4 regions of the Vibrio coralliirubri genome follow, and region 3 is predicted to be linked to each of the others. Evidence: predicted binding sites of a transcription regulator. Region 3 holds the regulator's gene; each other region holds the start of a gene.
What was found. The regulator PurR, encoded in region 3, represses purine synthesis genes. The targets are predictions, from matches to a motif close to TNANGNAAACGTTTNCNTNA.

Region 1 (3,145 bases), on a different replicon from region 3:
AAACAAAATGTGATATCATGCGGCAAAATTTTTTCACTGTATTTTTCATATGAAGTTTCCTGGACAGCGTAAATCTAAGCACTACTTTCCAACTCACGCACGTGATCCGTTGGTCAACCAAATTCAACAAACACCTAAACTACACCGCGCAACAGTGGTCGGTATAGGTCAAACGATTGTTGACATCGAAGCCCGTGTTGACAACGAGTTCCTAGAAAAATACGAGCTGAGTAAAGGTCACTCACTGGTATTGGAAGAAAGTAAAGCAGATGCGCTGTATGAAGAGTTAGTTGAGCGCGGTTTGATCACGCATCAATACCCTGGCGATACTATCGGCAACACACTGCACAACTATTCCGTACTTGCAGACAGCAAATCTGTCCTGCTTGGCGTGATGTCTAAGAAGATTGAAGTTGGCTCATTTGGTTATCGTTACCTTTGCCGCACTTCTTCTCGTATGAATCTAAACCACCTTCAAACTGTTGATGGTCCAATCGGTCGTTGCTACACGCTTATTTCTGAAGATGGCGAACGTACGTTTGCAATCAATGAAGGCCACATGAACCAACTTCTTCCAGAAAGCATTCCTGAAAAAGTGTTCGAGAAAGCTTCTGCATTGGTTGTGTCGTCATACCTAATGCGTGGCAAACCTGAAGATCCGATGCCAAAAGCGGTACAAAAAGCGATTGAATACGCGAAAGCGCACAATGTGCCTGTTGTATTAACACTTGGTACTAAGTATGTGATCGAAGGCAACGCTGAATGGTGGCAAGAATACCTGAAAGAAAACGTAACCATCGTCGCGATGAACGAAGACGAAGGTGAAGCGCTAACGGGTGAAAAAGATCCTCTATTGGCTGCTAACAAAGCACTTGAGTGGGTTGACCTAGTTCTATGTACTGCTGGCCCTATTGGTCTATACATGGCAGGTTATACTGACGAACCAGCGAAACGCGAAACCACACTGCCATTGTTACCGGGTAACATCCCTGAGTTCAATAAATACGAATTCAGCCGTGCGATGCGTAAGCAAGACTGTAAAGACCCAGTAAAAGTGTACTCTCACATTGGCCCTTACCTAGGTGGCCCCCTTGAGATTAAGAATACCAATGGCGCTGGCGATGGTGCACTTTCAGCACTACTTCACGACATGGCAGCAAACAGCTACCACCACGTGAATGTACCAAACTCAGAGAAACACGAGCACACTTGTCTAACTTACTCTTCACTGTCTCAAATTTGTAAGTACGCAAACCGTGTAAGCTACGAAGTGTTGACTCAGCACTCTCCTCGCCTTTCTCGTGCACTACCTGAACGCGAAGATAGCTTAGAAGAAACATACTGGGATCGTTAATCGACCATAATAGGCAGTTACCTCTTAAAGGTTAACGCCAAGTGAGATTACCCATTCCTTGAAGGGCTGCTATATGCAGCCCTTTTTGTATACAACGCCAATATAACGGCAGCTCAAGGTAATCAGATCGAATATTTTGCTCGTTTAAGACTTGATCTCGCGCAATGACTCTTTAGATCTGTTATCTTCCAGCACATAATTCGTGTGGTTTGCCTTTACTTGGCAAATTTATACAGTACTATCGCCACGCAAACGGTTACGTACCACCTTTCGGTTCTGATATAAGGATCAAATATGCTGTCTGATATTGATATTTGTCGCTCTACTCCCCTTAAAAACATCAGTGAGGTTGCCAAGCAAGCTGGCCTGCACCACAACGAACATCAGCCATTAGGGCAATTCAAATCTAAAGTGTCTCTCACATCACTTGAACGCCTCGCTAACCAACAAGATGGTAAATTAGTCGTAGTCACGGCGATCACACCGACACCTCTTGGTGAAGGCAAAACCGTCACTACTATCGGATTAGCACAAGGCCTCGCAAAGATTAACCAATCTGCAATGGCCTGCATTCGTCAGCCTTCAATGGGCCCGGTATTTGGTGTAAAAGGCGGCGCTGCGGGTGGTGGTTACTCTCAAGTTGCCCCTATGGAACAATTAAACCTGCACCTGACAGGCGATATTCATGCTGTTACGGCCGCTCACAACCTCGCCTCTGCGGCCATTGATGCACGTTTGTATCATGAACAGCGTGAAGGGTTAGAAGCCTTTGAAACGCGCTCAGGCTTAAAAGCACTGGATATCGACCCAAGCAGAATCGTTTGGCGACGTGTACTTGACCACAATGATCGCGCATTACGCATGATCACGGTTGGCAAGAACGAAGCAGACAAAACAATTAACGGCTTTGAGCGAGAAGATGGATTTGATATCTCAGCCGCTTCAGAGCTGATGGCTATCCTTGCACTAGCCAATGACCTTCAAGATTTGAGAAAGCGAATCGGACGAGTGGTACTTGCTTACAACAAACAAGGCTTGCCGTTAACCGCAGATGACTTCAACGTCGCAGGCGCAATGACCGTAACAATGAAGGATTCTATTGAACCAACATTGATGCAAACCCTTGAAGGCGTTCCGACCCTAATTCACGCCGGGCCTTTCGCGAACATTGCACATGGTAACTCTTCAATTATTGCCGATAAGATAGCGTTAAAACTGAGTGACTTTGTCGTGACCGAAGGTGGTTTCGGCTCAGATATGGGCTTTGAGAAAGCGTGCAACATCAAGGTCAAAGCGTCGAACAAGAAGCCCGATTGCGCCGTAGTTGTCGCTACATTACGTGGATTAAAGGCCAACTCTGGTTTATACGATTTGAGACCGGGGACTCCATTACCAGATTCAATCTTTAATGATGACCAAGACGCGCTAATTGCAGGCTTTGAGAACCTAAAATGGCACATCAACAACGTTAAGCAATACCAAGTGCCTACAGTTGTTGCGATTAACCGATTCCCACAAGACTCAGCTCAAGAGCTCAATGCTTTGAAACAGATGATCACCGACTTCGACTCAAGCGTTAGCGTTGAAGTAAGCGAAGCATTTGGTCAAGGTGGTGAGGGGGCAACTCAACTGGCTCACGCCGTGGTAAAAGCTTGCCAAAAACAGAGTGAATTTAAGCCTTTGTATCACTCAGAGCAAAGCCTAGAAGAAAAGCTAATGGCAGTCGCTGAAGTTGGTTATGGCGCGGCAAGTATTTCGCTATCTCCACTGGCTAAAAAACAACTGGCTGAA
Region 2 (3,145 bases), 180 kb from region 3:
CAGCAACAACAATCACTTGAAGCGCAGCTTAGCTCGAAGGACCTGACGATTAAGCAGCAAAAACGTCAGTTGCACACTATGTTCCACGAATTGAAGAAGCAGAAAAGCAGCAAAGGTCTAAGTCATCTGCAGGTGGCTTGCGCGCTATTTGGCTACACGCCCAGCTCAATCCCTGACCAAAAAATCATCAAGATCCGATACAAACAGCTATCAAAGATCTACCATCCAGATGGTCACGGATGTGACGAAGAAATGAAACGTTTGAACAATGCGCTAAAAACCATTTTACAAAATGTTACAAAACCGTAAACAAACACACATCTTCATTTTTCAAGATCTCAAAGATATCGATTTTATTGGTGTTGCAATCGATCCCCCTCTCAAAAACGGGTAACAAACTATTAACTAATAGGTCTTACTTGTGTCATAATTTGCGCCGAAAATACACCTGACTTAAACAGGTGAGGAGAGAATATGTTCACAATAGAAGGCGTTTGTGATTGGTGCAAAAAGCCAAGCCTAGTTAAAAAGCACGACTACCTAGATGGTAAGTGTCATCATGCATGTAAAGAGTGCAATGATATTGCAACCATTGATGTTCGCCAGTTCAATATTGGTGAAATGGAAATGAGAGCAAAACTCTCCCAAGCGACATTGAGATAAGCAACACCGTGAAATATAAGAAAGCGCCTAAGGCGCTTTTTTTGTGCCTGCGATTTTAGATCTTCTCTCTTCTATACAGGTGTATACAGTACTTTTCTATCAAAACCACTGTATACACCTGTATAAAGCTCACATTTTTTCAACTTATGAGACAAAACAGCAAATTCATTCAAATTTAATTTATCTAACAATTTCAATGATTTAATTGTTTTTCATCCATAATTCCAAACGAAATCGTCCAATAATCCCGCAAAAAACGCTTGATCTTATAAGCAACTAAAACTACTGTATACACATACAGCATGTATATAAGGACAGCAAAATGATTCAAGCACACGTTAAAGCACAACACTCTAGCCCGCTAGTTCACTGCGCATTTACATCAGTTTCTCGTAAAAGCAAAAATTCAAACGAGGAAGCGTTGTTTGCAAGAATGGCGTTGCTGTCCAATCAACATCAGTGGTTACTGTTTACGGCTCAAACACCAAGACCGTCGGCTAAGCAGCTTAAGCAACATAATGTTTGCTGCGACCGCGTTATTCATATGAAAGCCTCTCATCAAATGACTGAAGTAGAGACTGTCGAGAAAGCCATTCGATCTAAGAATGCGAGTGCGATTGTTGCAAGTGCATCGATTGATCAGTTCAGTCAACAGTACCTAAGAACATTAGGATTACGCTTTCAATGTGAAGTCTTCTTTATGGATGCAAATTCAGAGCGTATTCACTAAGCCATATTGCTTAATAACATTTTGGCTCAAAACGTTGTCCACAAACATAGCTTAATCTTTTAGCTAACAAACTTAAGTTAACTTAACAAACAATTCGCCAAAACACAGTCCAAACATACTGCCTTCCCCTGCCATACAATTCGCCAATTTTTTAGCGGATTGTTAGGCGGGGGTTTTTATTTAAACAACAGATTTAGCAATCGTTTGCTTTTTCTCTGGAAGCAAATAGTAGATTGGGTATAATGCCCGTCTAATCATGTGCACACCGCACTTCTCTGTATGACGTTTGATAAAAGATAGGAATGTCTAAATGAGCCTTGCTGATCAAGTTCTTGCCGTAAATGATGACCTACCAATCCGTACTGATAAACCTGTCCACAGTGGCAAGGTTCGTTCGGTCTACTGGTTAACTGAAGAAGATAGCCAACGACTAATTAAAGAGAAAGGCTACGATGTAGCACCAGATGCGCCTTTAGCAATCATGGTGATCAGTGACCGTATCTCTGCATTTGATTGTATCTGGCGTGGTGAAGGGAATCTTAAAGGTGTTCCAGGTAAGGGAGCGGCTCTGAATGCTATCTCTAACCACTGGTTCAAATTGTTTAAAGACAACGGACTTGCTGACAGTCATATTCTTGATATCCCTCACCCGTTCGTATGGATTGTACAAAAAGCTCGCCCAGTCATGATCGAAGCGATTTGTCGTCAATACATCACAGGTTCAATGTGGCGTGCATACGCAAACGGCGAACGTGAGTTCTGTGGTATCGAGATGCCTGAAGGCCTTGAGAAAGACAAGAAGTTGCCTGAGCTACTGATCACGCCTTCAACAAAAGGGATTCTGAAAGGTATTCCTGGCGTTCCAGAAGCTGACGATGTGAACATCACTCGTAACAACATCGAAGATAACTTTGCAGCATTCAACTTTACTCAAGCAAGCGACATCGCTCATTACGAGAAGCTTCTTAAAGAAGGCTTCAACGTAATCAGCCAAGCGCTAGCAAAAGTAGACCAGACCTTTGTTGATACCAAATTTGAGTTTGGCTACGTCAACGATGCTCAAGGCAAAGAAAAGCTTATCTACATGGACGAAGTCGGTACTCCAGATTCATCTCGCATTTGGGATACTCAGGAATACAACAACGGCAACATCGTTGAGAATTCAAAAGAAGGCTTCCGTCAGTTCTTGCTTAACTACTTCCCTGATGCCGACATTCTTTTGAACAAAGAACGTATGCCAGAGCGTGAAGCACTAGCTCGTGACAATGAACTTCCACTGGATTCGCTAATGTCTTTGTCTCGTACTTACCTTGATATCGCAGCGAAAATCACAGGTGCGGAGATCGTACTGAGCGAAAATCCTAAGCAAGAGATCATTGATGTTCTGCGCGCTGACTATGGTCTAATCGACTAGTCGCTTAATTGCTTAATTGCTTAATATCAAAATAGAAAGCTCGAAAGCTAATAAGCTCCTAGACACAAGTTTTAGATACTAAAAGGGCCTCAATATTTGAGGCCCTTTTTACGTGTACGTTTTACTATTCCTGAGAGAGGTTATAGGCGAACTGAAGTTACAGCCTAATAGTGAACTCTTCTCCAGAATTACCCGCAATCACTAAATGACTGCGCGACTCAATATACTCGATCTGCTCTTCTTCAAGCGAATATGGCATCACCACTTTGAGCTCATTGATCCCTTCCAGCTTAGCAAGCTTGAGTAAGGTAACAATGTTCGACTCATCACTTTTACGC
Region 3 (3,145 bases):
CTGCGTAATTCGCGAGTTAGCATCAATCCATCTTCGCCTGGTAAGTTGATGTCCAGCATAATGAGGTCAACGTTGTTTTCTTCTAACACGTTTCTCATTTGAGCGCCGCTTTCTGCTTCGCTCACTGTGTAACCCTCGTTCTGGAAGTATCCAACCAGTTTACTGCGGGTTACCACATCATCTTCTACGACTAATACGTGATAGCTCATCTACACCACTTTTCTTATTTAATAGTTTCAGTGACTATTCTATTCATAACTAGTAACAATTCTAGTGGTACAGAAGATAAAAGCCAGAAACATGGATTTTTTTTGATACAAGACAATCTTAAACCTTGCTATTTATCGTCCATCGCAATTCAATATAGGCATTACTACTAACGAGTAACTTTGCGTTTCGCAAATAACCTTGTTATTCAGCCTTGGTGTGCTTATGCCCAAGTGACTTCAAGATGTATATAAGCAACATCACAAGACTAAGTCAGGATCTAACAAATGAAAGATACGAAAGCGTTCAACGAGCAAAGAGCAGAAATATACTGGTGGCTATCAAGCTTATTTGCCAAAGAGCTCACTCAAGAAGAACTCGATCACTACCACTCTGTTGAAATTCGTTCTTTCCTAACTGGTTTAGGCGAAAATGAAACACTAAAGCCAGCGATTGATAAGTTAGTGGATGCGCTGAACCGTCTACAAACACGTGAAGATGCCCAGCTAGAACTGTCTGCAGACTTTTGCGACCTTTTCTTAAAGACAGATAAACACGGCGCTCTTCCTTACGCTTCTATGTATATCGGCGAAACTGGCCTTTTGAATGATAAGCCAGCAAAAGATATGGAAGAGATCATGGCTAAGCACAACTTAGTTGTGAACCAAGATCTAAAAGAGCCAGCAGACCACATTGCTATCGAACTCGATTTCCTTGGTAACTTGATCATTCGTTCAAACGAAACGGATATTGAAGAAGAGCTAGAGAATTCATTTGCCGTTCAACAGCAGTTTATCGACCAACAACTGCTGACTTGGGTACCAAAGTTCAACGTGAAATGTCATGACGTTGATGAATTCGGTTTCTACGCTAGTGTCTCATCTTTGCTACTCGCATTCTGTCAATTAGACACTCAATATTTAGCTGGTGAATAGCTTATTGGATGACTAGGTAAATAAATTCAGTAGAATGTGACAATTCACCCGGATTTCTGGGTGAATTTTATTGCGAGTAGTTTCTAGTCAGTCTAAAATTGTGACCGCAAACGATAAAATATGAAACATTCACGAAATGCTATGCTTATTAAAGTTCAGAGCATTTCGGTGTTAAGACAAGCCGCTCAATAGCGGTTTTTTGTTTTTTAGCACTTTAGTACCCAAAGAGCCCTACAAATTTAAGCTCTTAGTTAGGTAGCTTAACGGCTACTTTATTCCGTACTTTGGGAAAGTAGCTTCTAATAGGATAAAACCATGGCCACTATAAAAGATGTCGCTCGCTTAGCCGGCGTATCAACAACAACCGTTTCTCACGTAATCAATAAAACTCGCTTTGTTGCAGAAGCAACTCAAGAAAAAGTAAACAAAGCCGTAGATGAACTGAACTATGCACCAAGTGCTGTTGCTCGTAGCTTGAAATGTAATACAACACGCACTATCGGCATGCTAGTGACTCAATCAACTAACCTATTCTTCTCTGAAGTTATCGATGGTGTTGAGAGCTACTGCTACCGTCAAGGTTACACTTTGATCCTGTGTAATACGGGCGGTATCTATGAGAAGCAACGTGACTACATTCGAATGCTTGCAGAGAAACGTGTAGATGGCATCTTAGTTATGTGTTCTGACCTAACTGAAGAACTAAGAGAGATGTTAGACCGTCACGCTGACATCCCTAAAGTTATCATGGACTGGGGCCCTGAGAGCTCTCAGGCTGATAAGATCATCGATAACTCTGAAGAAGGTGGCTACCTAGCGACCAAATACCTTATTGAACGCGGTCACTCTAAGATTGCATGTTTAAGTGGCCACTTAGACAAAGCAGCATGTGTTGAACGTATTGCCGGTTACAAGCGTGCACTTAACGAAGCTAAGATTTCTGCCGATGAAAATATGATCATCGAAGGTAACTTCGAGTGTGATACGGCTGTTCTTGCTGCAGAACAAATCGTTGAGATGGAAGATCGTCCAACGGCGGTATTCTGCTTTAACGACACAATGGCACTCGGCTTAATGAGCCGCCTGCAAGAAAAAGGCATTCGCATTCCAGAAGATATCTCAGTGATCGGTTACGACAACATCGAACTGGCTGAATACTTCTCTCCGCCGCTAACGACCGTTCACCAACCAAAGCGTCGTGTTGGTAAGAATGCATTCGAAATTCTATTAGAGCGCATCAAAGACAAAGACCACGAAAAACGCGTCTTCGAAATGCACCCTGAAATTGTTGAACGAAGTACAGTTAAAACGTTAAATTAATTGATAATTCGAGTTTAATTTCATCAAGCGCACCTTTAGGTGCGCTTTTTTTATCAGCAACTATAATGAACCCAGATGCACAACGGAAAGATCATTAATTGAAGCAATATCACATTTTGAAATATCAACTGTGAGCTTCATTCAACAAAAACTTTATTCTATTCAATCAGTCACGCACAGGGCAAACCACTCGAAAGAGTGAGACGCAAAGCTTCCGGCCTAAACCACTCGTTGGTATGGTAGCGGGGTTACCGATGGCAAAATGCAGTAACTACTAATAATTTAGTAATTTACGGCTTATTGACAATTTAATTGCAACATTTTGCTAATCTCTCGGACCTGCTTATTTGGTGGCGTAGTTCAAATACACCGAGATAAATAACATGGATAAACCGATACTAAAGGACTCGATGAAGTTATTTGAGTCCCTAGGAAAAATAAAATCACGCTCAATGTTTGGTGGCTTCGGTCTTTTTGCTGATGACACTATGTTTGCTCTGGTTGTAAATGACCAGTTGCACATACGCGCAGACAAAGGCACAACGAAACAATTCGAACAACAAGGGTTTCAACCGTACGTCTACAAAAAACGTGGTTTCCCTGTCGTTACTAAATATTTCGCTTTACCTGAAGGCCTCTGGCAAGACCAAGAGAAAATCTTGCAGCTTGCAACCACGTCTCTA
Region 4 (3,145 bases), 290 kb from region 3:
ATCAAGCTTCAAGAAAAACAATTAATTGAAGGCGCAGACCTTCTGGTGCCAATGGTGTTCTTGGTCATCATCGGTACGGTTGTGATTCAGAGCCTTACCGCGAGTTGGTGGGCGAGAAGGCTAGGTGTGACTCAAGAGAAGGCACAAGGCGTTATCTTCTTTGGTGCGACTCAGTTTTCACGCCAGTTTGCCAAAGTGCTGGCCACACACAACATCAACAGTGTGCTTGCTGATACCAACTGGGAGAGCATTCGTTTAGCGCGCATGGAAAACTTGAATGTTTATTTTGGTAACCCGGCTTCGAGCCACGCTGAAAATAATCTGGAATTGGATGGAATAGGGCGTGCGATGATCGTGTCGCCTTATCGTCAAACCAACCCGTTAGTTAGCATGCACTATCAAGACGAGTTTGGTGAGAATAAGGTGTTTGAGCTTGAGTCCTCAGAGAATAAACATGAAAGGCATCAAGTGAGTCGCGATGGCAATAGAAGCTTGTTTTCGGAAGGGATTACCTATTCCAAGCTTAACTCACTGATGGCTCAGGGTAGCCAAATTAAAAGTACAGGTTTGACAGAGGCATTTGATTTAAACGAGTTTAACGCGCTGTACCCTAAAGCTATCCCTCTTGGGGTGATTAATGGCGGTGATTTCCGTTTAATTACACAAGGATCTGAGTTGGAAAAACTCATATCAACGGAGTGTGAGCTTATTAGTTTATTACCGCCTTCTGAACAGACGGAAAAAGTTGATACTCCAGATAAGTAGCAACGAGCACTTCATCAAAAGCGCGTCGCCTTGTTTCAAAAACGAATAGCTAAGTATCAAAAAAGCCGCAACGTTCATCACGTTGCGGCTTTCTAATTCTATTTATATACGCTGCGGATTACTTCGAGTGAAATTGCTCACAAGCGATCATGGTGTTCTCGATTAGGCTCGCAACCGTCATTGGACCAACACCACCCGGTACAGGTGTGATGAAGCTTGCGCTTTCTTTCGCTACGTCGTATTCAACGTCGCCCACTAGTTTGCCAGACTCTAAGCGGTTGATACCAACATCGACCACAACAGCGCCTTTCTTAATCCAAGCGCCAGGAATGAAGTTAGGTTTACCAACGGCAACTACCACAACGTCTGCTTGACGTACGTGGCCTTCAAGGTCTTTGGTGAAGCGGTGACATGTTGTTGTCGTACAACCTGCTAGAAGAAGCTCTAGCGTCATTGGGCGACCTACGATGTTTGATGCGCCAACCACAACCGCGTGCTTACCACGTAAATCGATGTTGTAACGGTCAAGCAGCGTGATGATGCCTTTTGGCGTGCAAGAGCGAAGCTTAGGCATGCGCTGAGCCAAACGGCCAACATTGTATGGGTGGAAGCCGTCAACGTCTTTTTCTGGCGTGATACGCTCAAGAACGTGAGTGCTATCAATGCCTGCTGGTAGAGGCAGTTGAACAAGAATACCGTCGATCTCTGGATCGTCGTTCAGTTGGTCTACCAGTGTTAACAATTCGTCTTCTGTCGCAGTGGCTGGCAAGTCGTAAGATTTAGATACGAAGCCAACTTCTTCACACGCTTTACGCTTACTTCCAACGTAAACCTGAGAAGCAGGGTCTTCACCCACTAAAACAACCGCTAGGCCCGGAGCGCGCAATCCAGCTTCAGTACGAGCTTTTACACGTGCAGCAACTTCGGAGCGAACCGTTTGAGAAATTAGCTTTCCATCAATATTTTGAGCAGTCATGAATTTCCTTAGTATTGATATTCAAGTTAGTGGCTGATGTTTTTGGCGCATTATTCCAGAAAATCTTTTTGATTACCATCAAGCAAACGTTTGCTTTGGTCTATTTTCCAACACTTATATGTTTGTTGCCCTTTTTTTACCCACTTAGATCAGAATGTTACATAAAGCCGTTGCTTTACTGATTCGAATTCGTATAATTCGTTCCTGTAGCGCGCCCTTAGCTCAGCTGGATAGAGCACCTCCCTTCTAAGGAGGTGGTCGAAGGTTCGAATCCTTCAGGGCGTGCCATTATTTAAAGAAACCCGATAACTCTCCGAGTTGTCGGGTTTTTTGCATTTCAGGGCAATCTAATCTTCTTTGTCTTTGTGGCTTCGCTTGTGTCAATCCCACTTTAAAATGTCCTCATTTGTCCCAAATAGAAATGTCCCCTTGTTAGGTCTTTCGACTGGAAGCTTTGAATGGTTCGGTGAGGACAGGGTTGATGGCTCGAGGCGCTGTTTGAAGGGCTCTTTGTTGTGCACGGCGCTTGGGGGCTTTCTTACTGCGGGTTCGTTGCTGTTGTTGTTCGAATTCTTCTTGTTGTTGCTGAGCAAATTTTAAAACTTGGCCGAGGCGTTTGTTGTCGACGATTTGGGTTTGTTGAACGTGCTCGAGTTTGTCGAAGGTTTTGAATTCGAGTTTTCGATGCCCGTATTGGATGGCGATTTCACCGTTTGGGTAGTCGAGTATCTTGACATGTTCGTGCGCTAGTCGGCTGTTTTCTTCAGTAGGTTCAATGAGATAAATCACTTTATCGTATTGAAATGTCAGCGACTTTGAGAGCTTGCGGGTTTCTTGCCAACTGAAAATATCGTCGAGTTCTTGCTTGGACTCTCGAACCGGGCGATGCATGTCTTTTGGGTATTGAGCGGGCTTAGCAAAGCGATGGTTAAAATCGGCGATGAAGTAGGGAAGCCAGGCGTTGGCTTGTTCGATGGTGTCGATACCTTGTAAGCGCATCTCTTTAACCAGTCGGTCTTGCAGCGTGAGGTTGGCTCGCTCAACGCGGCCTTTGGCTTGGGAGCTGTTGGCACAGATGAGTTCTATGGCCAGTTCTTTCAGCACGCGCCCGTATTGAGTTTGGCCAACTTGTTTGTGTTTCTCCTGATTCACTCGAAAAATTGAGTGCTTGTCACTGTAAAATGCGATGGGTTTACCGTGCTCATTGAGGTATTCACGCGTGGTCAACATGTAGTCAAATGCGGATTCTGTCTCGCTGAATCTTAGGTTCATCAAACGGCCAGTCGCATCATCAATGAACACCAATAGGCAGCATTTGTCGCTGCGGCCTTCAAACCAGTCATGATGGGAGCCGTCAATTTGGATAAGTTCACCCAAGCAATCACGACGGTAACGAGGCTGATA

Region 1: the regulator PurR is predicted to act here: its motif matches at 1,599-1,618, upstream of OCV20_RS18780 (formate--tetrahydrofolate ligase).
Region 2: the regulator PurR is predicted to act here: its motif matches at 1,586-1,605, upstream of OCV20_RS06770 (phosphoribosylaminoimidazolesuccinocarboxamide synthase).
Region 4: the regulator PurR is predicted to act here: its motif matches at 1,820-1,839, upstream of folD (bifunctional methylenetetrahydrofolate dehydrogenase/methenyltetrahydrofolate cyclohydrolase FolD).

What each region holds. Positions count from the first base shown of each region.
Region 1 is NZ_AP025471.1:510,188-513,332, reverse strand. It holds gene OCV20_RS18785 (inosine/guanosine kinase) at 50-1,354, shown strand; gene OCV20_RS18780 (formate--tetrahydrofolate ligase) at 1,649-3,145, shown strand, end outside.
Region 2 is NZ_AP025470.1:1,448,672-1,451,816, reverse strand. It holds gene OCV20_RS06785 (tetratricopeptide repeat protein) at 1-309, shown strand, start outside; gene OCV20_RS06780 (hypothetical protein) at 475-663, shown strand; gene OCV20_RS06775 (SulA-like leucine-rich domain-containing protein) at 986-1,393, shown strand; gene OCV20_RS06770 (phosphoribosylaminoimidazolesuccinocarboxamide synthase) at 1,704-2,807, shown strand; gene OCV20_RS06765 (hypothetical protein) at 2,965-3,145, opposite strand, start outside.
Region 3 is NZ_AP025470.1:1,263,802-1,266,946, reverse strand. It holds gene torR (two-component system response regulator TorR) at 1-209, opposite strand, end outside; gene torD (molecular chaperone TorD) at 495-1,142, shown strand; gene purR (HTH-type transcriptional repressor PurR) at 1,458-2,462, shown strand; cyclic di-GMP riboswitch class I at 2,633-2,718, shown strand; gene OCV20_RS05950 (TfoX/Sxy family DNA transformation protein) at 2,846-3,145, shown strand, end outside.
Region 4 is NZ_AP025470.1:973,723-976,867, forward strand. It holds gene OCV20_RS04695 (cation:proton antiporter) at 1-765, shown strand, start outside; gene folD (bifunctional methylenetetrahydrofolate dehydrogenase/methenyltetrahydrofolate cyclohydrolase FolD) at 884-1,741, opposite strand; tRNA gene OCV20_RS04705 (tRNA-Arg) at 1,953-2,029, shown strand; gene OCV20_RS04710 (ISNCY family transposase) at 2,174-3,145, opposite strand, start outside.